4 regions of the Cellulomonas sp. NPDC057328 genome follow, and region 1 is predicted to be linked to each of the others. Evidence: riboswitches for the same ligand, from Rfam matches in the RefSeq annotation. Region 1 holds a riboswitch; each other region holds the start of a gene.

The links. Region 1 has a riboswitch for thiamine pyrophosphate ahead of ACFUMH_RS08290 (MFS transporter). Riboswitches for the same ligand answer to the same signal wherever they lie in the genome.
Region 2: it holds a riboswitch for thiamine pyrophosphate, as region 1 does, so the genes downstream of both, thiM (hydroxyethylthiazole kinase) here and ACFUMH_RS08290 (MFS transporter) in region 1, are expected to answer to the same signal.
Region 3: it holds a riboswitch for thiamine pyrophosphate, as region 1 does, so the genes downstream of both, ACFUMH_RS09975 (YkoF family thiamine/hydroxymethylpyrimidine-binding protein) here and ACFUMH_RS08290 (MFS transporter) in region 1, are expected to answer to the same signal.
Region 4: it holds a riboswitch for thiamine pyrophosphate, as region 1 does, so the genes downstream of both, ACFUMH_RS02455 (thiamine ABC transporter substrate binding subunit) here and ACFUMH_RS08290 (MFS transporter) in region 1, are expected to answer to the same signal.

Annotation. Positions count from the first base shown of each region.
Region 1 covers NZ_JBHUZW010000033.1:9,366-14,616, forward strand. The annotation lists gene ACFUMH_RS08285 (glycoside hydrolase family 3 N-terminal domain-containing protein) at 1-1,448, opposite strand, end outside; TPP riboswitch at 1,630-1,740, shown strand; gene ACFUMH_RS08290 (MFS transporter) at 1,729-3,048, shown strand; gene ACFUMH_RS08295 (hypothetical protein) at 3,110-3,691, shown strand; gene ACFUMH_RS08300 (HEPN domain-containing protein) at 3,688-4,161, shown strand; gene ACFUMH_RS08305 (diacylglycerol/lipid kinase family protein) at 4,188-5,251, opposite strand, start outside.
Region 2 covers NZ_JBHUZW010000147.1:1,186-6,436, forward strand. The annotation lists gene thiD (bifunctional hydroxymethylpyrimidine kinase/phosphomethylpyrimidine kinase) at 1-367, opposite strand, end outside; gene ACFUMH_RS17545 (thiamine phosphate synthase) at 364-1,032, opposite strand; gene thiM (hydroxyethylthiazole kinase) at 1,029-1,871, opposite strand; TPP riboswitch at 1,862-1,960, opposite strand; gene ACFUMH_RS17555 (ExeM/NucH family extracellular endonuclease) at 2,108-5,251, opposite strand, start outside.
Region 3 covers NZ_JBHUZW010000044.1:18,164-23,414, forward strand. The annotation lists gene ACFUMH_RS09970 (ECF transporter S component) at 1-702, opposite strand, end outside; gene ACFUMH_RS09975 (YkoF family thiamine/hydroxymethylpyrimidine-binding protein) at 699-1,445, opposite strand; TPP riboswitch at 1,600-1,695, opposite strand; gene ACFUMH_RS09980 (hypothetical protein) at 1,821-2,180, opposite strand; gene ACFUMH_RS09985 (CHAD domain-containing protein) at 2,266-3,204, opposite strand; gene ACFUMH_RS09990 (glutathione S-transferase family protein) at 3,201-4,223, opposite strand; gene ACFUMH_RS09995 (hypothetical protein) at 4,586-5,251, shown strand, end outside.
Region 4 covers NZ_JBHUZW010000006.1:61,508-66,758, forward strand. The annotation lists gene ACFUMH_RS02445 (SulP family inorganic anion transporter) at 1-725, shown strand, start outside; gene ACFUMH_RS02450 (DUF4235 domain-containing protein) at 869-1,123, opposite strand; TPP riboswitch at 1,282-1,404, shown strand; gene ACFUMH_RS02455 (thiamine ABC transporter substrate binding subunit) at 1,481-2,578, shown strand; gene ACFUMH_RS02460 (ABC transporter permease) at 2,589-4,316, shown strand; gene ACFUMH_RS02465 (ABC transporter ATP-binding protein) at 4,313-5,251, shown strand, end outside.

The DNA.
Region 1 (5,251 bases):
TCGCGGACGCCCTCGAGGATGGTCGTGCCGGGCACGGTCGCCCCGCTCGCGCCCTGCCACGACAGCGTCCAGCCGCCGCTCTGGTTGCCGATGTCGTGCGCGTTGCGCCCGGCGACGCACACCTTCCCGCCCGTCGGGGCGAGCGGGAGGACGCCCGTGTTCTTCAGGACGACCTGCGACCTCTGCACCGCGGTCCGGGCGAGCGCGCGGTGCGCGGCGCTGCCGACCGTCGAGGCGTACGAGCGGTCGGCGAAGGGCCGCTCGAACAGGCCGAGCTCGATCTTCTGCGTGAGGACACGGCGCACCGCGTCGTCGACGCGGGACATCGGGATCGCACCGCTCTGCACGCCCTGGCGCAGGTGCCCGAGGAACGTCCGGTAGTCGTTCGGCACCATGATCATGTCGAGCCCGGCGTTGACCGCCGTGGCGACCTCCTGCGCGGTGAACCCCCGCGCGCCGTCGAGCTGGTCGATCGCGGCCCAGTCCGAGACGACGACGCCCTCGAACCCGAGCTCGCCCTTGAGGACGTCCGTGAGCAGGTAGCGGTTGCCGTGCATCTTGACGCCGTTCCAGCTGCTGTACGACAGCATGACCGAGCCGACACCCCGCTCGACCGCGGCCCGGAACGGCGGCAGGTGCACCGCCCGGAGCTCGGCCTCGGTCGCCCGGACGTCGCCCTGGTCGTCGCCGCCGACCGTGCCGCCGTCGCCGAGGTAGTGCTTGGCCGTCGCCAGCACGGACGCCGGCCCGCCGAGCCGCTCGCCCTGGAAGCCGGTCACCATCGAGGCCATGGCCGAGGCGATCGCGGGGTCCTCGCCGAACGACTCGTACGTGCGCCCCCACCGGTCGTCCCGGGCGACGCACAGGCACGGCGCGAACGTCCAGTCCACGCCCGTGGCGGTGACCTCCTCCGCGACCGCGCGCCCGATGTCCTGCACGAGCCGCGGGTCCCGCGTCGCGCCGAGGCCGATGTTGTGCGGGTAGATCGTCGCGCCGAGCGCGTTGTTGTTCCCGTGCACCGCGTCGATGCCGTACAGCATCGGGATCTGCAGCGGGGTCGCCAGCGCCCCGCGCTGGAGGCCGTCGTAGAGGTCCGCCCAGGCCGCCGTCGTGTTGGGTGTCGGCGCCGAGCCGCCGCCGGAGAGCACGGACCCCAGCCGGTACGTCGTCATGTCACCCGGCGTCACGACCGCCCGTTCGGCCTGCGTCATCTGGCCGATCTTGTCGTCGACCGTCATGCGGCCGAGGAGGTCCGCGACCCGGGTCGCCGTCGGCAGCGCGGCGTCCTGGTAGGGCAGGACGGCGGCGTGCGCGGCGGGGGTCGTCGCCGCGGGGCCGGTGGACGCCAGGCCCAGCCCGGAGGCGGCCAGCGCGACGGCGAGGACCAGCGACGTCCGGCGGCGTCGGGGCCCGCCGGCGGGGACGTGCTGCGGCGCGGAGCGGGGCATCGGTCGACTCCTTCGTCGGACTGCGCCCGGCCCGCGGCGGGCGGCGCTGCCGTCGATACTCCGGCCGTCCCGCCGCCCCCACCAGGCCCGAACCGTTTCGGCCGCCGCCAGGTGCGGACCGGGCACGACGCCGCCCGTGGACGCCCCCGCAGCGCTGCGCCCGGCGTCGCTAGCATCGCCGCCACCACCACACGGGAGCCCGCACCAGCGGGCTGAGAGGACGGCTGTCGGGCCGTCGACCGTCCGAACCTGTCCGGGTCATGCCGGCGTAGGGAGTGCCATGCCTGAGGTCCGTCCTGTCCTGCCCACTCCCGGCGCGCAGGCGCCGGCCGACCCGGCCCCGGGACGTGCCGACCCCGCCCGTGCCGCCGTGCGCGGCGGCGTCCTCGGCAACTACGTCGACCAGTTCGACATCTTCCTGCCGGTGCTCGCGCTCGCGCCCGTCGCGGCCGAGCTCTACGGCACCCGCGCCGTCGTCACGTACGCGGGGCTCGTGTTCGTCGCGACCCTCGTCGGCCGCCCGCTCGGGGCCGCGCTGCTCGGGTCGCTCGCCGACCGGGTCGGGCGGGCCGTCGTCGCCCGGGCCAGCATGCTGGGCCTCGGGGTGACGACGCTGCTCATCGCGGCGCTGCCGGTCGCGGCGATGAGCCACGAGGCGGTGCTGCTCGCGGTGGTGGCGCTGCGGTTCGTCAGCGGGGTGCTCATCGGCGGCGGGTACACGTCGGCGGTGCCGCTCGCGATCGAGTGGTCGGCGCCGCGGCGGCGCGGGTTCGTCAGCGGGCTGGTCATGGCGATGTCGCCGGCGGCCAACGCGACGATCGCGGCTCTCGTCCTGGTGCTGCTGGGCGTGCTCGGCGCCGACGGGTACGCCGCGTGGGGGTGGCGCGTGCCGTTCGTGGTCGGCGCGGTGCTCGCGTTCGCCGCCGTCGTGCACTTCCGTCGGCACGTGCGCGACACCCCGGAGCGCGCGGCGGCCGCCCCGGCCGCGCGGCCGTTGACGACCGTGCTGGTCGGCGCGGAGCGGCACCGGCTGTGGCGCCTCATGGTGCTGATGACGGGCCTGTGGCTGTTCACCACCATGGGCGTGACCGTGGTCACGTCGCAGCTCGGCGTGGTCGCCGGCCTCGACGGCGCGGCGGTGACGCGCACGATGCTCGTCGCGACGGCCGTCTCGGCGGTGGCGATGGTCGCGAGCGGGCACGCGTCGACGCGCGTGGGCCGCCGCCGGTTCCTCGCCGGGTTCGGTGTCGCGGCCGCGGTCCTGGCGCCGGCGACGTACCTCGCGGCGTTCGCCGGCCCGGCGTCGCCCGGGGCCCTCGTCGTGCTGGTGACGGTGCTGCAGGTCGTGACGGTCTCCGCGTACGGGCCGATCGGTGCCTACCTCGCCGAGCGGTTCCCGCCGGCCGTCCGGTCCAGCGGCTACGGCACCGCGTACAGCCTGTCGATCGTGCTGCCGGCGCTGTACCCGTTCTGGCTGCCGCCGCTGCAGGCGGCGTCCGGCGACGTCGCACCCGTGGCGGCGCTGCTCGCGGTCGGGGGCGTCCTCGTCGCGGTGGGCGCGGCCACCTCGCCGCAGGAGGCGATGACCGACGCGGCGTGAGAAGTGCTGTCGCGAGCGTACGCCGTTGCGGGATCCGATAACGTGACGATATCGTCAGGTTATGCGAATGCCGCCGCCCGCACTGGCGCCTTACCTCAGGTCGCACACGCAAGCGACGGTGCTGGCACTGCTGCTGCTCCAGCCCGAGAAGCAGTTCACCCTCGCCGACATCGCGCGCCTGACCGGGGAACAGCCCACCGTGGTCCATCGAGAGGTGTCTCGGCTGGTGGAGGCCGGTGTCCTGGGGGACACGCGCGTCGGCCGCGCACGGCTCGTCCACGCGAACCCGGACTACCGGCTCCGCCGACCCCTGACCGAGATCATCGCCGCCACCTACGGCCCGCCCGCGGTGCTGCAGAGCCTCCTCTCGGCCGTGCCCGAGGTGGAGGAGGCCTACGTCTACGGCTCCTGGGCCGCCCGCTTCACGGGCGTCCCTGGGGATCAGCCCGGTGACGTCGACGTGCTCGTCATCGGCGACGTGCCGCGGGTACGCCTCAACGACGTCGCTGCCGAGGCCGAGGACGCGCTCAGGGTTCCGGTGACCATCCATCGACTACGTCGCTCGGCGTGGCTGTCCGACGAGGACCCGTTCGTCCGCACGGTCAGAGAACGTCCCCTCCTACGCCTGGAGCTCTCACGATGATCGTCCGCTGGGAGCGTGGTCGCGTAGAGGTGGATCGGCTGATCGCCGATGGGCGGATCGAGCGCGTGGCGGCAAGCCGACAGCTGGCCGACCTGCTGCTCACGCAGGCCCGTGCGCATCTGGGGACAGCGGCGGCATCCGCCGCTGCGGATCCCACTGCGGCGTTCCAGGTGGCCTATGACGCCGCTCGGAAGTCGCTGGCCGCGGTGCTTGCCGTCCAAGGGCTCCGTGCGCGTGCACTACCGGGCGCCCACGCCGTCCTGCTCGACGTCGTGCTGGCTCAGCTCGACCCGCCGCTCGGCCCGACGCTGCGGCACTTCGACTGGCTACGTCGGATCCGCAACGCCGCCGAGTACCCCTCCCTCGAATCGCCAGGCATCGCGCTCGACGACGCGCAGGACGCGGTCGACCTCGCGTCGGCGATCGTCGACGCATCCGAGCGTGTGGTCCCGTCCATGCCCGTCTACTGACGGCGCGGGGGAGTGCACCTGCGCCGTCAGGCCGCCGGCACCCGCACGACGAGCGCCTGCCGGTCGACGCGCGCCTCGACCTCGGCGGCGTGCCCGACGATGTCGCCGTCCACCTGCACGGGCTCCGGCCGGCTGGCGGCGAGGTGCACGCGGCGGGCGCGGGTGTGGTCGATGCGGCCGATCTTGGCGGGCAGCTCGTTGCGCACGCCGACGCCCTGCAGCGCGACCTCGCCGAACAGTTGCGCCCAGCCGGCGATGCCGCCGCGCGTGTCGATCATCGCGACGTCGAGCTCGCCGTCGTCGATGATCGCGTCGGGCAGCAGCGTGATGCCGCCGGGCAGCTTGCCGCAGTTGCCGATGAGCATGCTGCGCACGCGCACGGTCTCGGCCTGCTGGTCGTCCAGGCGCACCCGCAGCCGCAGGCGGCGGCCGTTCAGGTGCTTGGCGCCGGCGACGAAGTAGGCCATCCAGCCCATCTTCGCCTTGAGGTCGTCGTCCGCGTCGGCGACCATCTGCGCGTCGAACCCGAGCCCGGCGATGACGAGGAAGACGTGGTCGCGCGGGTGGTCGGTGTCGTCGGGCATGTCGTCCGCCGCCTCGGCGATGTCGTCGTCCATCTGCGACTCCCACTTGACGACCTTGAGCCAGCCGACGTCGATCGGCTTGTCCTCGCCGTCGATCGCGACGCCCATGGCGGCGATCGGGTCGTTGAGCGGGATGTCGAGGTTGCGCGCGAGCAGGTTGCCCGTGCCGAGCGGCATGAGGCCCATGGGCACGCCCGTGCCGGCGAGCGCCTCGGCCACGGCGCGGACGGTGCCGTCGCCGCCGACCGCGATGACGAGGTCGGCGCCGCCCTCGACGGCCGCACGGGCCTGGCCGACGCCGGGGTCGTCGACGGTCGTCTCGAGCCACAGCGGCTCGGGCAGGTAGCGCTCGGACGCCGCCTTGTACACGGCGGCGCGCAGCGCGGGCACGTCCGGCTTCGAGGGGTTGGCGACGAACGCGACGAGCCGGCCCTCGCGCGGCGCGGCCGCGACCTGCTGCACGGGCTCGGCGTGGGCGAGGTCGTCGCCGTCGGCCTGGCGGCGCT
Region 2 (5,251 bases), on a different contig from region 1:
CGTCGCGGTCGAGCAGACGGTCGCCGCTCGTCGCCACCATCACCGGGTCGAGCACCACGACGGGTGGACGCGTGCGCGTGAGCCACGCCGCGACCTCGTCCGCGACGGCGCGCGTGCCGAGCATGCCGATCTTCACGGCGTCGACCGTGACGTCGTCGCTCACCGCGTCGAGCTGCGCGCGCAGGAACGCGACGTCGGGCACGTGGACGGCCCGGACGCCGTGCGTGTTCTGCGCGACGAGCGCCGTGACGACGGCCATCCCGTAGGCGCCGTGCGCCGCGAACGACTTGAGGTCCGCGTGGATGCCCGCGCCCCCGGTGGGGTCGGTGCCGGCGACGGACAGGACGCGGACGCGGTGCGCGCTCACCGGGTCACCGCCGGCACCGCGGCACGGGCCCAGGCGTCGACGAGCGCCGCGGCGGCGCCGCCGGGGTCGGGCGCCGCGCACACGGCGCTCACCACCGCGAGGGCGTGCGCGCCGGCCCGGCGCAGCGTCGGCGCGTCCGCGGCGGACAGCCCGCCGATCGCCACGACGGGCAGCGCGGTGGCGTCCGCCACCGCGCGCACGCCGTCCGCCCCGAGCGCCGGCCCGGCCTCGGGCTTGGTCGGCGTGAGGCGCACCGGTCCGGCGCCGACGTAGTCCGCTCCCGCGGCCTCGGGCAGGAGGCCGGGGCGGCCGACGGACACGCCGACCACCGCGTCGGGGCCGAGCAGCGCGCGCGCGTCGGCCACCTCCAGGTCGGACCGGCCGACGTGCACGCCGTCGACGCGCGCACCGCGCGACCGGGCGGCCAGGGCCACGTCGGCACGGTCGTCCACGAGCAGCACCGCGGGCGGCGCGTCGCGCAGGGCGTCGGCGACGGCGACCGCGAGCGCGACCTGGTCGCGGACGCCGGCGTGCTTGGCGCGCAGCTGAACGGTGCGGACCCCGGCGCGCACGGCGGCCAGCGCGACGGCGGCGGGCGCGTGCCCGGCCGCGGCGCACACGTCGGCGTCGAGCACGAGGTACACGCCGTCGGGCAGCCGGCTCATGCGGGCACCGCCACGCGCGCCGCGACGACGAGCCGCTCGGCGAGGTCCGCGCCGGTGAGCGCGTGCAGCTCGTCCAGCAGCGCCGGGACGAACGAGCCCGGCCCCCGGGCCACCTGCGCCGCACGCTCGGCCGCCACCCCCAGCGCCGTGCTGGCACCCGCACCGGCGGTGAGCGGGTCCGTCACGGCGGCGAACGCCGCGACGAGCCCGCCGAGCGCGCACCCCGCGCCGGTCACGGTGGTGAGCAGGCGGTCGCCGACGGCGAGCCGCACCCGCGTGCGCCCGTCGGTGACGAGGTCGACGGGCCCGCTGACCGCGACCGCGCCGCCCGTGCGGAGGGCCAGCGCGTCGGCCGCCTCCGCCGCGGCGTCCACCTCGTCCCCGGCGTCGACGCCGCGCCCGGCGGTGGTCAGGCCCGCGAGCGCGCGGACCTCGCTGGCGTTGCCGCGCACGACGGCCGGTCGCTCCGCCACCAGGCGGGCCGCGAGGCGGGTGCGGACCGACAGCACGCCGACGGCGACGGGGTCGAGCACCCACGGCGTGCCGGCACCGGCGGCGACGGCGACGGTCGGCGCGACCGCCGCCCGCTGGTCGGGACCGAGGGTGCCGAGGTTCACGAGCACGGCGCCCGCGACCGCAGCCAGCTCCTCGGCCTCACCGGGTGCCGAGGCCATGGCCGGCGACGCGCCGATCGCGAGCAGGGCGTTCGCCACGAGGTTCGTCGTCACCTCGTTGGTCAGGCACTGGACGAGCGGGGTCCGGGCCCGCAGGTCGTCGAGGGCGAGCCCCGCGCGGGCGGCGAGGTCCTCGGGCGGGCAGGGGACGGCAGGCGTCGTCATCGCGACATCCCTTCGCTCGTGCTAACGAGATCAGGTTCGACGGGTGTGATCTCAGCCCTGCCTGGTGCAGGGCACCCCGTGTCGCCGGCCACCGTAGCGCAGCGCGGGCCCCGCGCGGACATACCGGACCACCTGGCGGACCCGGCCGGTCGGGCGGCCGGGCGGGAGGCCGCCGTGCCCGGGGACGACGACGGGGGTGGGCCCCGTGGACCCACCCCCGTCGCCGCGCGCACGGGTCAGCGACGCACGGTCACCGTCCGGCTGGTGCTGCCCTCGACGTTCGCCGCGTCGTCCGGCACGAACACCGCGGTGAGCCGGTGCGTGCCGCGGCCGAGGTCGCGCGGCAGCGTGCCGACCGCGATGCCGAGCACGACGTCGGCCCGCGCCACGACCCGGTCGCCCTCGCGCAGCTCCACCGTGCCCGAGGGCAGGCGGAGCGTGTCGAGGCGGACCGTGGCGACCCACGCCGACGGCAGGAACGCGAACGGCGAGGAGAGCACGTTCAGCGTGGTGCTGCTGCCGACCTTCTCGACCGTCACCGTGACCGGCGCCGACTCCGAGCCGCCGACCGTGTCGGTGCCGGCGTACCGGGCGACGACGTCGTACGTCCCGGCCGGCGTGCCCGCCGGCAGGGTCAGCCGGGCCTGGCCGCCGCGCAGCGGCGCCGTGCCGAGCACGGTCTCCCCCGCGACGAACGTGACCTCGCCGGTGACGGGCGCGTCGGCCGTCACCCGCGCCGTCAGGCGCACCCGCGGCGCGAGGTCGCCGTGCACCTGGCTGTCCGGCTCCGCGGTGAGCGTCGTCGTGGACGCGGGCAGGCCGGCCTCGACGACCAGCGGCACCGTCACCGTCGTGCCGCTCGGCTGCGCCACGAGGGTCAGCGTCCGCGTCCCGGGCTCGGTGCCCGCGGGCACCGTGACCGTGACCGCGCCCGACGCGTCGGGCCCCTCACCCCGGGTCAGCGTGGCGGTCCCCAGCGCGACGTCGTCGAGGCGCACCTCGAGCGACGTGTTGTCCGGCGCACCGAGGCTCGTGAGGTTGAGCCCGGTGACGGGGAACGTCATCTCCGCGCCGGCCTCGACCGGGTCGAGCGCCGGCACGCCGACCGCCCGCTCCCGGAAGTCCGGCGTGAGGCCGGGGTTCGCCTGCAGGTACGCGATCCACGCGTCCCGGTCGACGAGACCGGAGTCCGCCGTGTCCTGCCCGTCCTCGAAGACGCGGAAGTTGTCGCCGCCCTGCGCGAGGAACGAGAAGGTGCCGATCCGGTACTCGGCGTCCGGGTCGAGCGGCGCGCCGTCGACCGTCACCGACGTGATGCGGTCGCCCTGCGGACGGGACGCGTCGTACGTGTACGAGACGTTGTCCGACAGCCCCAGCTGGAGGTAGGGCCGGCTCGGGACGTTGCCGTCCTCGTCCGTCTGCCACTGCTGCTCGAGCATCGTCTCGACCTGGGCGCCCGTGAGCGTGGTCGTCCAGAGGTTGTTCACGAACGGCAGGACCGCGTTGGCCTCGGCGTACGTGATCGTGCCGTCCGGGGCCTGGAACAGCTCGTTGCGCAGGCCGCCGGGGTTGACGACGCCAATCTGCGCGCCGCCCCGCTCCGGGGCGTCGAGCGTGTCGAGCAGCGCGTCCGCGACGAGGTTGCCGAGCGTGGACTCGCGGCTGCGGTCGTCGCGGCCCGTGCTCGGCAGCGGGCCCGGGCCGACGTAGCGGCCGTCGACGTAGGAGCCGCCGGCGTACGCGGTCGTGATGTCCGCCGTCACCGAGCCCACCGGCTGGTTGCCGACCTCGGCCGCGTACGCGAGCGCCGCGGCGACGATGCCCTGCACCTCGGCCACGCGCGGGAAGGCCGCGACGAGCTCGGCGTCCGCCGTGGTGGTGCGCGCGACGTTCTCCGCCGTGGACGCCGTCACCTCGCCGGACCCGCGGTCGTAGGTCAGGACGACCTTGCCGAGGAACTCGCCGTAGGAGCCGGTCTGCAGCACCGGCCGCGTCCCGTCCTCGCCCGGCACGGGCGCCTGCCACGCGTACTGCTTGTGCGTGTGCCCGGTGAAGATGACGTCGACCGCGGCGGACGTCCCCGTGACGATGTCGGCGAAGGCGCCGCCCGCGGCGACCTCCTCCTCGAGCGTCGCGCCGTCGGGCGTGCCCGCACCGGCGCCCTCGTGGTACTCGGCGACGAGCACGTCGGCCTCGCCGTTCGCCTCGTCGCCGTCGGTCAGCTGCGCCGCGACGCGGTTGACCGCCTCGACGGGGTCGCCGAACTCGAGCGACGCGACGCCGCCCGGGCTGACGAGCGTGGGCGTCTCCTGCGTGACGGCGCCGATGACACCGACCGTGACGCCGGCCATGTCGAGCAGCGCGTACTCGTCGAGCGCCGGGGTGGTGGTGCCCGCCTGGTAGACGTTCGCGCCCAGGTAGGGGAACTCGGCGTTCTCGCCGCCCGCGATCACGCGGTCGACGAGGTCGTCGTACCCGCCGTCGAACTCGTGGTTGCCCACGGCCGACGCCGCGAGGTCGAGTGCGTTCAGCACGTCGATGGTCGGCTGGTCCCGCTGGACGGAGGACGCGAACAGCGACGCGCCGATGTTGTCGCCCGCGGAGAGGAACGCCGCCGCGCCGCCCGCCGCCTCGGCCGCCGCGCGCTGCTGCTCGACCGTGCCCGCCACCTTGACGGTGTTGCCGTCGATGCGGCCGTGGAAGTCGTTGACGTTGAGGAACGTCAGGTCGACCGGGCCCGTGTTCGCGTCGCCGACCGTGAGGCCGACCACCACCGGGTCGTGGTCCGACGACCGGTACGGGCCCGGGTCGTGGTACGTCGTGCCGTGGTAGCCGTAGCGGCTGTACTCGAGCGCGATGGACTCGCCGGCGTTGATCTCCCAGACGTCGGCACCCGTCGCGCGGCCCGCGGCGGCCTCGTTGAGCAGCACGTGGTCGAGCGAGCCCGACAGGCCCTGGAACGAGTAGCTCCACTGCCCGGGCGCGAGCGTGCTCACGGCGTCGACGTAGCCGGCGTCGTAGAGCACCTGCAGCGGGTCCTCCCGCGTGTAGGCGTTGAAGTCGCCGACGAGCGCGACGGCCTCGGCGTCACCCTGCACGGTCGGCACCCAGTCCCGCAGCGCCGTCGCCTGCCGGACGCGCGACTCGTTCGACGCGCCCTGGCCGTCGCCGGCGTCCGCGTCGCCCGGCCACGGGCCGGCCGAGCCCTTGGACTTGAAGTGGTTGACCACGACGAGGACCGCCTCGCCGCCGCCCACGGGCGTGAACGCCTGCGCGATCGGCTCGCGCGCGTTCTGGAACGCCTCGCCGTCGTCGCTCTGGTCACCGAGGGCGCGCGAGGCGCCCGTGGGGGACACCGCCGCCGGCTGGTAGATGAGCGC
Region 3 (5,251 bases), on a different contig from region 1:
GGCACCGTCCGCGCCGGCACCGCGCGCCGCCCGCCGGGCACGCCGCTCGCGGCCCAGCGCCGTCTCGTCGAGCACACCGGTACGGGCGAGCGCGTCCCCGAGGACGCGCGCGAGCAGCCCGCACAGCACGACGCCGCTCACCACCTGCAGCCCGATGCGCAGCGCGAACAGGTCCTGCAGGTGCCAGCCGTACCGCACCGTGCCGAGCAGCGTGCTGGCGAGCCCGGCGCTGACGCCGCTCGCGACGAAGACCCACCACCCGTACCGCCGGTACCGGGTGAGCGTGAACGCCAGCTCGGCGCCGACGCCCTGCACGAGCCCGACGAGCAGCAGCATCGGCCCGACCGGCGAGGCGAGGAACGCGACCTCGACGAGCGCGGCCACCAGCTCGACGACCACCCCGACGCCGGGCTTGCGGACGATGTAGATCGCGAGGGGCGCGACGACCATCCACCCGCCGATGAGCACGTGCTGCGCCAGGTCGCCGAACGGCCCCATCGCGATCTGCAGCGCCGCCCACGCCTGCACCAGGGCCCAGTACAGGAACCCGAACACGACCGCGAGCACCGCCAGCAGCACCAGCTCGGAGAGCGTGAGCCCGCGCCGTGCCCGCACGTCGACGACCGGCGCGTCGGCGCTCCGGTCGGCGTCGACGCGGTCGGCGCCCGCGTCCGGCGCGACGTCGCGCCCGGCCGCGGTCACGGCGCCACCGCCGACGACGCGACGGACGGCGACCCGACGGACGGCGACCCGACGGACGGCGACCCGACGGACACGGTCACGTGCGTGACGACGTGCCGCACGTGCTCGCCGGTGCGCGCCCACGCCAGCGCGACCGTCCCGAGCACGTCGGCGAGGTCGCCGTCGAGCCGCGTGACGCAGTGCTCGGACGTGACGCGCACGCGCGTCCCCGCCTCGTCGACCGCCGCGAGCACGGCGTCGAGGTGCCCGCCCACGCCGAGCGGGTACAGAGCCCAGTGCGCGCTCGCGGGCACGCCCACGGGCGCCGGCGGGGCGAGGTCGACGGGGGCGAGGACGACGTCGTCGCCGAGGTCGCACGCGACCTCGCCGGGGCAGCCGCGTGACAGGTGGACGTGCGCCACGACGTGGCCGCCCTCGCGCGCGACCGCGGCGACGAGGTCGACGACGACCCGCAGGACGTCCGCCTCGGGGCCGCGCACGAGCGTCGACACGTCGTCGGTGACGACGTCGACGCCGGTGCGGTCGAGCACGGCCAGCGCACCGAGGAGCACGTCGGCGAAGTCGTCGCGGTGCGGGTGCACCGACACGCGGGCGCCCACCCCGAGGGCGGCGGCGCGCGCACGGGCCGCCGCGCCGTCGCCGGCGGGCGCGCGGAGCGGCGTCGCCGCGGGGGTCGGCGCGTCGGCGCCCGTCGGGTCGTGCGGGGCCGTCGCGGGCGGCGGGTTGGCGGTCGTGCGGGTCACGGGTCCTCCCGGGGTCGGGCCCCCGGGTGAGGACGCAGCCGGGGCAGGAGGACGCGACGCACCCCGGCACCCGTGCGCGTCCCGCCCCGGCGCGCAGCCGCGGGGGCGCGCGACGGGGACGAGGCGCGCCGCGGTCGCCGCGGCACGAGCCCTGCTCCCTACGCTGGTGCTGACCAGATCAGGTTCCACGGGTCAGCCGGTGGGACGACGGGCGTCCGGCCGGCACTCTCAGCGCTCCTGCGCTCCCCGGGGGCGTGTGGCGCCGACCCTAGCGCGGCCCGCGCCTGCGGCACCAGGGCGTCCGCGGTCCCGCGCCGTCCGCTGCACGGGTCGTCCGCGGAAGCCGCGGGGCCGGGCCCTGCCCGGCCCCACGGCTCAGTCGGTGATCGGCGTCAGCACGGCGATCCGCCAGGTCCCCGCGTCGTCGACGAGCTGGTAGATGAACCGCTCGGTCCGCTCGTCGCCGTAGCGCCAGGTCACGTCGGCCCAGACGCTGTGGCCGGTCTCCGCCACGACCCGCACGTCGGACGAGACGTCGTCGACCCCGTCGTACTGCTCCCACGCGCTCGTGAAGAACGCCTCGGTCTGCGACCGGTCGGCCACCGCCAGCGACTGGGCGGGGAACGCGATCAGCGCGGGCACCGCGTACAGCCCGGCGACCGCGCCGGCGTCGCGGGCGAGCAGCCCGCGCGCGTACTCGTCGAAGAACTGCTCCACCTCGGGGCGATCCGTCATGCCCTCCACGCTACGGGCGGGGCGTCGGACCGGCCTCCCGGGACGGGATCGCCGGTCCGCGCGAGGAGGACGGCGGTGTGTCGCCTCAGCCGAGCCAGCCGCGGCGCCGCCGGGCGCGGTCGATCGCCGTCACCGACTCGCGCTCCGCGGCGTCCGCGGCCGCCTCCGCCAGCCCGTGCAGGCGGCCCAGCGTGAAGGCGTTCTCGCCGTCGAGGTGGGCCTGCATCGCCATCCGGCGCAGGGAGGCCTGCCGCACGCGCGCGTCGTGGTGGTCGCCGAGCGCGGACTGCACGTCCTTCGCGCGACGTGCGGACCGGTGCGCGGCGCGGCCGACGGCGGACGCCGCCACCTCGCTCGCGTACCGGGCGCGGCGCGCGTCCTTGCGGGCCTCGTGCAGCGCGTGGTCGCGCGCGTCACCGGGTGGCAGGGCGAGGGCGCGCCCCACGGCCGCGTCGAAGCGGCGCCAGGCGCGGCGCGCCCGGCGGGGAAGGAAGCGGTCGGCCGGCTCGTCGGCGCGCGGACCGGCCGGGAGGTCCTCGGCGAGCGCGGCGAGCGCGGCCAGCGTGCGCCGGTGCGCCCCGGACGCCAGGTGCGTGCGCAGCGGGTCGAGCGCCGCGGTGCGGGCGGCGCGCCGGTCGTCGTCCACGCGCGTGCGGACCGGCCCGACGACGAGCTCGTCGGGCTCCCGCTCGAGGCCGCGCAGGAGGGCGTCGCGCTCGACCGCCGGGTCGCGCACGTCCCCGAGCAGCCGGCCCAGCGCCCGCAGGTCGTCCCGCAGGGGCTCGACGCGCTCGCGGTCCAGGACGGGCCGGAACACCCCGAGTGCGGTGCGCAGGCGCCGGGTCGCGACGCGCGCGTCGTGCACGGCGTCGTCGTCGCCCTGCTCGAGGCCGGGCCCGGCGGCGACGAGCGCCGCGACGGCGGCGGCCACGTAGGCGCGCACGTGCTCGCGGGCCGTGCCGTCGCGCGGCTCGGCGGAGGCGTGCGGCAGCGGCGTCGACGGCGCGTCCGACGTGCCGCTCATGCCGCGCCCTCCCCGTCGCCGTCCGCACCGTGCCCGGCCGCGACGCGCTCGTCGTCCCGCACGGGTCCGGGCGGCGTGCCGTCCCCGAACGGCCGGCCGCCCAGCGCCTCGCGACCGTGCGGGGTGAGCCAGCCGCCCACGAGCGGGCCGCGGGGCACGACGCCCGACGGGTTGATGTCCGTGTGGACCTCGTAGTAGTGCTGCTTGATGTGGACGAGGTCCACGGTGTCGCCGAAGCCCGGCGTCTGGAACAGGTCCCGCGCGTAGGCCCACAGCACCGGCATCTCGGTCAGCTTCGTGCGGTTGCACTTGAAGTGGCCGTGGTAGACGGCGTCGAAGCGCACGAGCGTCGTGAACAGCCGCACGTCCGCCTCGGTGATCGTGTCCCCGACGAGGTAGCGGCGGTCGCCGAGGCGCTCGGTCAGCCAGTCCAGACCGGCGAAGAGGCGGTCGTAGGCGCGCTCGTACGACCGCTGCGACCCGGCGAAGCCGCACTTGTACACGCCGTTGTTGACGTCGCGGTAGACGCGCGCGTCGACCGCGTGGATCTCGTCGCGCAGCGCCTCGGGGTAGAGGTCCGGCGCGCCGGGGCGGTGGTGCGCCGTCCACTCCGTCTCGAGGTCGAGCGTCATCTGCGCGAAGTCGTTCGTCACCACCATCCCGGAGGGGACGTCCACGATCGCGGGCACCGTGATGCCCCGCGGGTACTCCGGGTCCCGCGCGAGGTAGGCGTCGCGGATCCGCTCGATGCCGAGCACCGGGTCCACGCCGCCGGGGTCGAGGTCGAACGTCCACGAGCGCTCGTCGTGCGTCGGCCCGCAGACGCCCATCGACAGCGCGTCCTCGAGGCCGAGCAGGCGCCGCACGACCACCGCGCGGCTCGCCCACGGGCACGCGCGGGAGACCACCAACCGGTAGCGGCCGGCCTCCACGGGCCAGCCGTCGCGGCCGTCGGCGGTGATGCGCGTCGTGATGTAGCGGGTGTCGCGGTCGTAGTCCGCGCCGGGCGTCACGTACACCCCGGGCCGGTCGTGCGCGGACGTGCCGGCCGCGCCGGGGGCGTCCGTGGCGGTGCCGGCAGCGGCGCCGTCGGAGGGGGTCGTGCCGGTGGTCTGCGCGTCGTCGTCCACGCGCCCGATGATGCCCCGCGCCGACGCGCGCCGCAGCGGCTGGGTGCCGGGGCGGCTGCCGTCGCCCGCGACCGAGGGGGCCGTCGCCTGCGGCCGTCGGTGCCGCCGCCTACAGTGGCTGCGCGTCGGCGGACGCCGGCCACGGCCGCGGCCGTGCCACCCGCGGCGACGCGCCGCCCGACACCCGGGAGGGGACCGCGTTGCAGCCGGCCCGACCTCAGCCGACCGACCTCGACACCCCGCGCCGCCCGGTGCCCGTGCGCCGGCGCCGGCTGGTGACGCTCGTCGCGGCCGTCGCCGCGCTCGCGGCGTGCACGTCCGGCACCCCCGACGGCTCCGGACGCACGGACGAGGCCTCGCCGTCCCCGTCCGCGACGCCCGTCGCCGCGACCCTGCAGGCGTCGCCCCCGCCGGCCACGGTGGCCACGGGCTCGGACGCGAGCGCGGCCCTCCAGGTCTCGGCCGCGGTCTTCGCGACCGCGCCGGTCGTCGTGCTCGCCGACGCCGCGGACGTGCCGGGGCAGCTCACCGCCGCCTCCGCGGCGGTCGCGGTCGGGGCCCCGGTGCTGCTCACGGGCGGCGACGCGGACGTCGCCGGCGAGGTCGACCGCCTCGGGGCCACGGCGGCGCTCGTCGTCGGCGGCGCCGACACGTCGGTGCTGCCCGCGGAGGTCGACGCCGTGCCGCTCGCGGCGGGTGCGGGCACCGACGCCGTCGCGGCGGCGACCGGCCGGACGGCGGGCGACGACACCCCCGTCCCCGCGGGCGGGGAGGCGGCCGCGGTGCGCGCCCTCGCGGCGGACGCGGTCGCCGTCCTGCGCGCCGAGGGTGGAGCGGCACAGGCGCCGGACGGGACCGCGGACGAGCCGTCGGAGGGGGAGACGTCGGGCGCGGCGTCGGACGAGCCGTCCGTCGGC
Region 4 (5,251 bases), on a different contig from region 1:
CGCACTCCGACAAGACGCGCGAGGCATGGGGGCAGGGCGTCGCGAACGTCGTCACCGGGTTCTTCGGCGGCATGGGCGGCTGCGCGATGATCGGCCAGACGATGATCAACGTGAAGGTGTCGCGGGCGCGGACCCGCATCTCCACGTTCCTCGCGGGCGTCTTCCTGCTCGTGCTGTGCGTGGGCCTCGGCGACGTCGTCGCGATCATGCCGATGGCGGCGCTGGTCGCCGTGATGGTCATGGTGGCCGTCGGGACGTTCGACTGGCACTCGCTGCGCACGCTGCGCCGCATGCCGCTGTCCGAGACCGCGGTGATGGTCGCGACCGTCGCGGTGACCGTGGCGACGCACAACCTCGCGTACGGCGTGGGCGTCGGCGTGCTCGTCGCGACGGTGCTGTTCGCGCGGCGCGTCGCGCACCTGACGACGGTCACGCGGCTCGACGCGGCGGACGACGACGGGGAGCGCGTGTACGCCGTCGAGGGCGCGCTGTTCTTCGCGTCCTCCAACGACCTGGTGCACCGGTTCGACTACGCCGGCGACCCGGCGCGCGTCGTCGTCGACCTGTCCCGGGCGCACGTGTGGGACGCGTCCACGGTCGCGGCGCTCGACGCGATCCGGCAGCGCTACGCCGCCCGCGGCACGGAGGTCGAGTTCGTCGGCGTCAACGCCGACAGCGCGGCCCGCCTGGACCGCCTGGCGGGCCGCCTGGGCGCGGGCCACTGACGCACGCGCGCCCGCCGATCCCCCACCGGACGCGAGGTCGCGGGTTGCGTGCAAGGTCGCGGTTTCCAGCCCGCGACCTCACACCGAACCCGCGACCTCGCAGCGGACCCGCGATCTCACAGGGGCCGCGAGGGTGAGACCGGCTAGCGGGCGATGAGCTTGGCCGCGCCGCGGGTCGCCAGCACGCGCGACAGCGCGACCACCGCACCCGTGATGACGGCCGCCACGGCGACCTCGGAGAAGTTGATGTCGTCGTCGGTCGAGTCCGGTGCCGGCGGCTTGTGGCCCCGGGCCTTCTCCCAGCCGAGCTCGACGACCCTGTGCGCGACCCACGCCGCACCGAGCGTCACGCCCATCCCGACGAGCTTCGCCACCATCGACTTGTCGTTGTCGCCCAACGCGTCCTCCCAGGTCGTGCGCCGTGTTGCGGTGCTGGCACGACGCTAACGGGGTGCGGGGCACTCCGCAGTCCGGTGGGCGCCGGGCGCCGCTGCGGACCCGGGGGCCGGGCGTCGGACGCGTGTCCGACGACGTCGGTGCACGGGTCTAGGATCGCGGTGAACGACAGGGGAGCGTCGGGCGTCCGCGAGGACGCGCTGGACGCTGAGAGTGCGGACCACCGCAGACCCTCGAACCTGATCCGGGTGATACCGGCGTAGGGAGTCGGGCTAGCTCTTTCCCCGCCGGTCGTGCGTCCCCGCGGGTGCGTGCGTCGGCGTGGGACCCCTCCGCACGACGACGGAGGACACGACCACATGACCCCCCGCACCCGCACCGGTGCCCGCACCCTCGCCCTCGCCGGCGTCGCGTCCCTCGCGCTGAGCGCCTGCTCGGCGGTCGGCGGCGGCGCCGACGACGCGTCCGGCGACCCCAGCGGCAGCGCCGACGCCGGCACGGTCACGCTCGTCACGCACGAGTCGTTCGCGCTCGCCGAGGGCCTGCTCGAGCAGTTCGAGGAGGAGTCGGGCCTGACCGTCGAGGTGGTGCAGCAGGCCGACGCCGGCGCGCTCGCGAACCAGCTCGTGCTCACCAAGGACGCCCCGCTCGGCGACGTCGTCTACGGCCTCGACAACACGTTCGCGACGCGCGCGCTCGACGAGGGGGTCGTCGTCCCGGCCGACGTGACGGCACCCGCCGCCGAGGACGCCGCCGCCTACGCCGTCGAGGGCGACGACGAGGGTGCGCTGATCGCGGTGGACTACTCGGACGTCTGCCTCAACGTCGACACGACGTGGTTCGCGGCGCAGGGCGTCCCCGAGCCGACGACGCTCGAGAGCCTCCTCGACCCGGCGTACCGGGACCTGGTCGTCGTGCCGGACCCCGTGACGTCGTCGCCGGGCCTGGCCTTCCTGCTCGCCACCGTCGGCGCGTACGGCGAGGACGGCTGGACGGGGTACTGGGCGGGGCTGCGCGACAACGGGCTCAAGGTCGCGAGCGGCTGGGAGGAGGCCTACTACACCGACTTCACCGCCGGCGGCGGCGACGGGCCGCGCCCGGTCGTCCTGTCGTACGCGTCGTCCCCGCCGTTCACCGTCCCCGAGGGCGGCACGGAGCCGACGACCCGCGCGCTGCTCGACACGTGCTTCCGCCAGGTCGAGTACGCGGGCGTGCTCGCGGGCGCCGAGAACCCGGAGGGCGCGGCGCAGCTGATCGACTTCCTGCTCTCCGACGAGGTGCAGGCCGACATCCCGACGTCGATGTACGTGTACCCGGTGAGCTCGGCCGTGGAGCTGCCGGAGGAGTGGACGCGGTGGGCGCCGCTCGCCGAGGAGCCGTTCGAGGTCCCGGCCGCGGACATCGACGCGCACCGCGAGGAGTGGCTGACGCAGTGGTCCGACACGGTCGTGGGCTGACGACCCGGCCATGACGACGACGCTCGAGCGGGCCCGCCCCGCCGCCGCACCCCCCGGGGTCCGCGGCGGCGGGGTGCCGCTCGGGCGCGTCCTCGCGTGGGCGGCCGCGGTCGCGGCGCCGCTGCTGTTCCTCGGCGTGTTCTTCGCCTGGCCGGTCGCGGCGATCGTGGGGCGCGGGTTCGTCGCGGACGGCGTGCTCGACCTCGGCGGGTTCGCCGACGTGCTGTCCCGGCCGCGCACGTGGCGGATCGTCGGGCAGACGCTCACGCAGGCGACGCTCGGCACGCTCGGCGCGGTGCTGCTGGGCGTGCCGGGCGCGTACCTGCTGCACCGGTGCACGTTCCGCGGGCGCGGCGCGCTGCGCGCGTTCGTCACGGTCCCGTTCGTGCTGCCGACCGTCGTGGTGGGCGTCGCGTTCCGGTCGCTGCTCGTCGAGGGCGGCCTGCTCGGCGGGCTCGGGCTGGACGGCACGCGGACGGCGATCGTCCTCGCGCTCGTGTTCTTCAACTACGCCGTCGTCGTGCGCACGGTCGGCGGCCTGTGGGAGCGGCTGGACCCGCGCGCCGAGCAGGCCGCGCGGTCGCTGGGTGCGTCGCCGTGGCGCGCGTTCCGCACGGTGACGCTGCCCGCGCTCGCGCCGGCGATCGCGTCGGCGGCGTCGCTGACGTTCCTGTTCTGCGCGACGGCGTTCGGCACGGTGCTCGTGCTGGGCGGGCGGCAGTTCGGCACCGTCGAGACCGAGATCTGGGTGCAGACGACGCAGTTCCTCGACCTGCGCGCGGCGGCCGTGCTGTCGGTGCTCCAGCTCGTCGTCGTGGTCGGCGCGCTCGTGCTCGCCGGCCGGGCGCGGCGCCGCACCGAGCGCGCGCTCGCGCTCACCGAGCCCGTCGACGCGGCGCACCCCGTGCGGATGCGGGACCCGCTCGACGCCGTCGCGGTCGCCGTCACGGCGGTCACCGCGGTCGGCCTGCTGGCGCTGCCGCTCGTCAACCTCGTCGTCCGGTCGCTGCGCACGCCCGACGGCTGGGGGCTGGACAGCTACGCGCGGCTCGCGCAGCCGGCGGACGTGCTGCGCGTCAGCGCGCTCGAGGCCACCGTGACGTCGCTGCGGGTCGCCCTCGACGCGACCGTGCTCGCGCTCGTCGTCGGCGGGCTCGTCGCGCTCGTGGTGTCGCGGCGCCCGCGACGGCCGGCCGGGCGGCGCGCCGTGGCCGGGCTCGACGCGCTGTTCATGCTGCCCCTGGGCGTGTCGGCGGTGACCGTGGGCTTCGGGTTCCTCGTCTCGTTGGACCGGCCGTTCGGGCTGCCGCTGGACCTGCGCACGTCCGGCGTGCTCGTGCCCGTCGCGCAGGCGGTGGTCGCCGTGCCGCTCGTCGTGCGCACCGTGCTGCCGGTGCTGCGGGCGATCGACCCGCGGCTGCGCGAGGCGGCGGCGACGCTCGGTGCCGCGCCGGGGCGCGTCCTGCGGACCGTGGACCTGGCCGTGGCGGTCCGCTCGCTGGGCCTCGCGCTCGGGTTCGCGTTCGCGGCGTCGCTCGGCGAGTTCGGCGCGACGTCCTTCCTCGCCCGGCCGGAGAGCCCGACGCTGCCGGTCGTGATCTTCCGGCTGCTCGGCCGGCCGGGCGTCGACAACTACGGCACGGCCCTGGCGGCGTCCGTGCTGCTCGCGGCGCTGACCGCGGGGATCGTGGCGGTGTGCGAGCGGCTGCGCACGCCGGGCGTGGGGAGCAGCTGGTGAGCGACGGGCTGGGCGTGCGGGACGTCGTCGTGCGGTACCCGGGTGCGGCGCGCGCCGCCGTCGACGGGGTGTCGCTCGACGTGCCCGTCGGCGAGGTGGTGGCGCTGCTCGGCCCGTCGGGGTGCGGCAAGTCGTCGCTGCTGCGCGCCGTGGCGGGGCTCGAGCCGCTCGCCGGCGGCGACGTCGCGTGGGACGGCGTCGGCGTCACCGGCGTGCCCGTGCACCGGCGCGGGTTCGGCCTGCTCTTCCAGGACGGCCAGCTGTTCGGCCACCTCGACGTCGCCCGCAACGTCGCGTACGGGCTGGCCGAGACCCCCCGCGCCGCGCAGGCCGCGCGCGTCGCGGAGCTCCTCGACCTGGTGGGCCTGCCCGGCACGCAGCGCCGCGACGTCGCCACGCTCTCGGGCGGCGAGCGGCAGCGCGTCGCGCTGGCCCGCGCCCTCGCGCCGCGCCCGCGCCTGCTGCTGCTCGACGAGCCGCTGTCCGCGCTCGACCGGTCGTTGCGCGAGCGCCTCGCGCTCGACCTGCGCGACGTCCTCGTCACCACCGGCACCACCGCGCTCTTCGTCACGCACGACCACGACGAGGCCTTCGCCGTCGCCGACCGCGTCGCCGTCATGGACGCCGGGCGCCTGCTGCAGGTCGCCGCGCCCGCGGAGCTGTGGTCGCGGCCGGCGTCGCGCCGCGTCGCGGAGTTCCTCGGGTACGAGGCGTTCGTCGACGTGCCGGCCGACCCCGCGGCGGCGCCCGCGGCGGTGCGCGCGCTCGTCGGGGCGCTCGACCCCGTGCCCGTCGCCGGCACGACCCTCGCGCTCGCGGCGGGTGCGTTCGTCGTCACGACGGGCGGTACGGACGGCGTCGCCGCGGAGAGCGGCACCCCCGACGGCGGCACCGTCACCGGCACCGTCGCCGTGCTCCGCTCCCGCCGCGGCCGC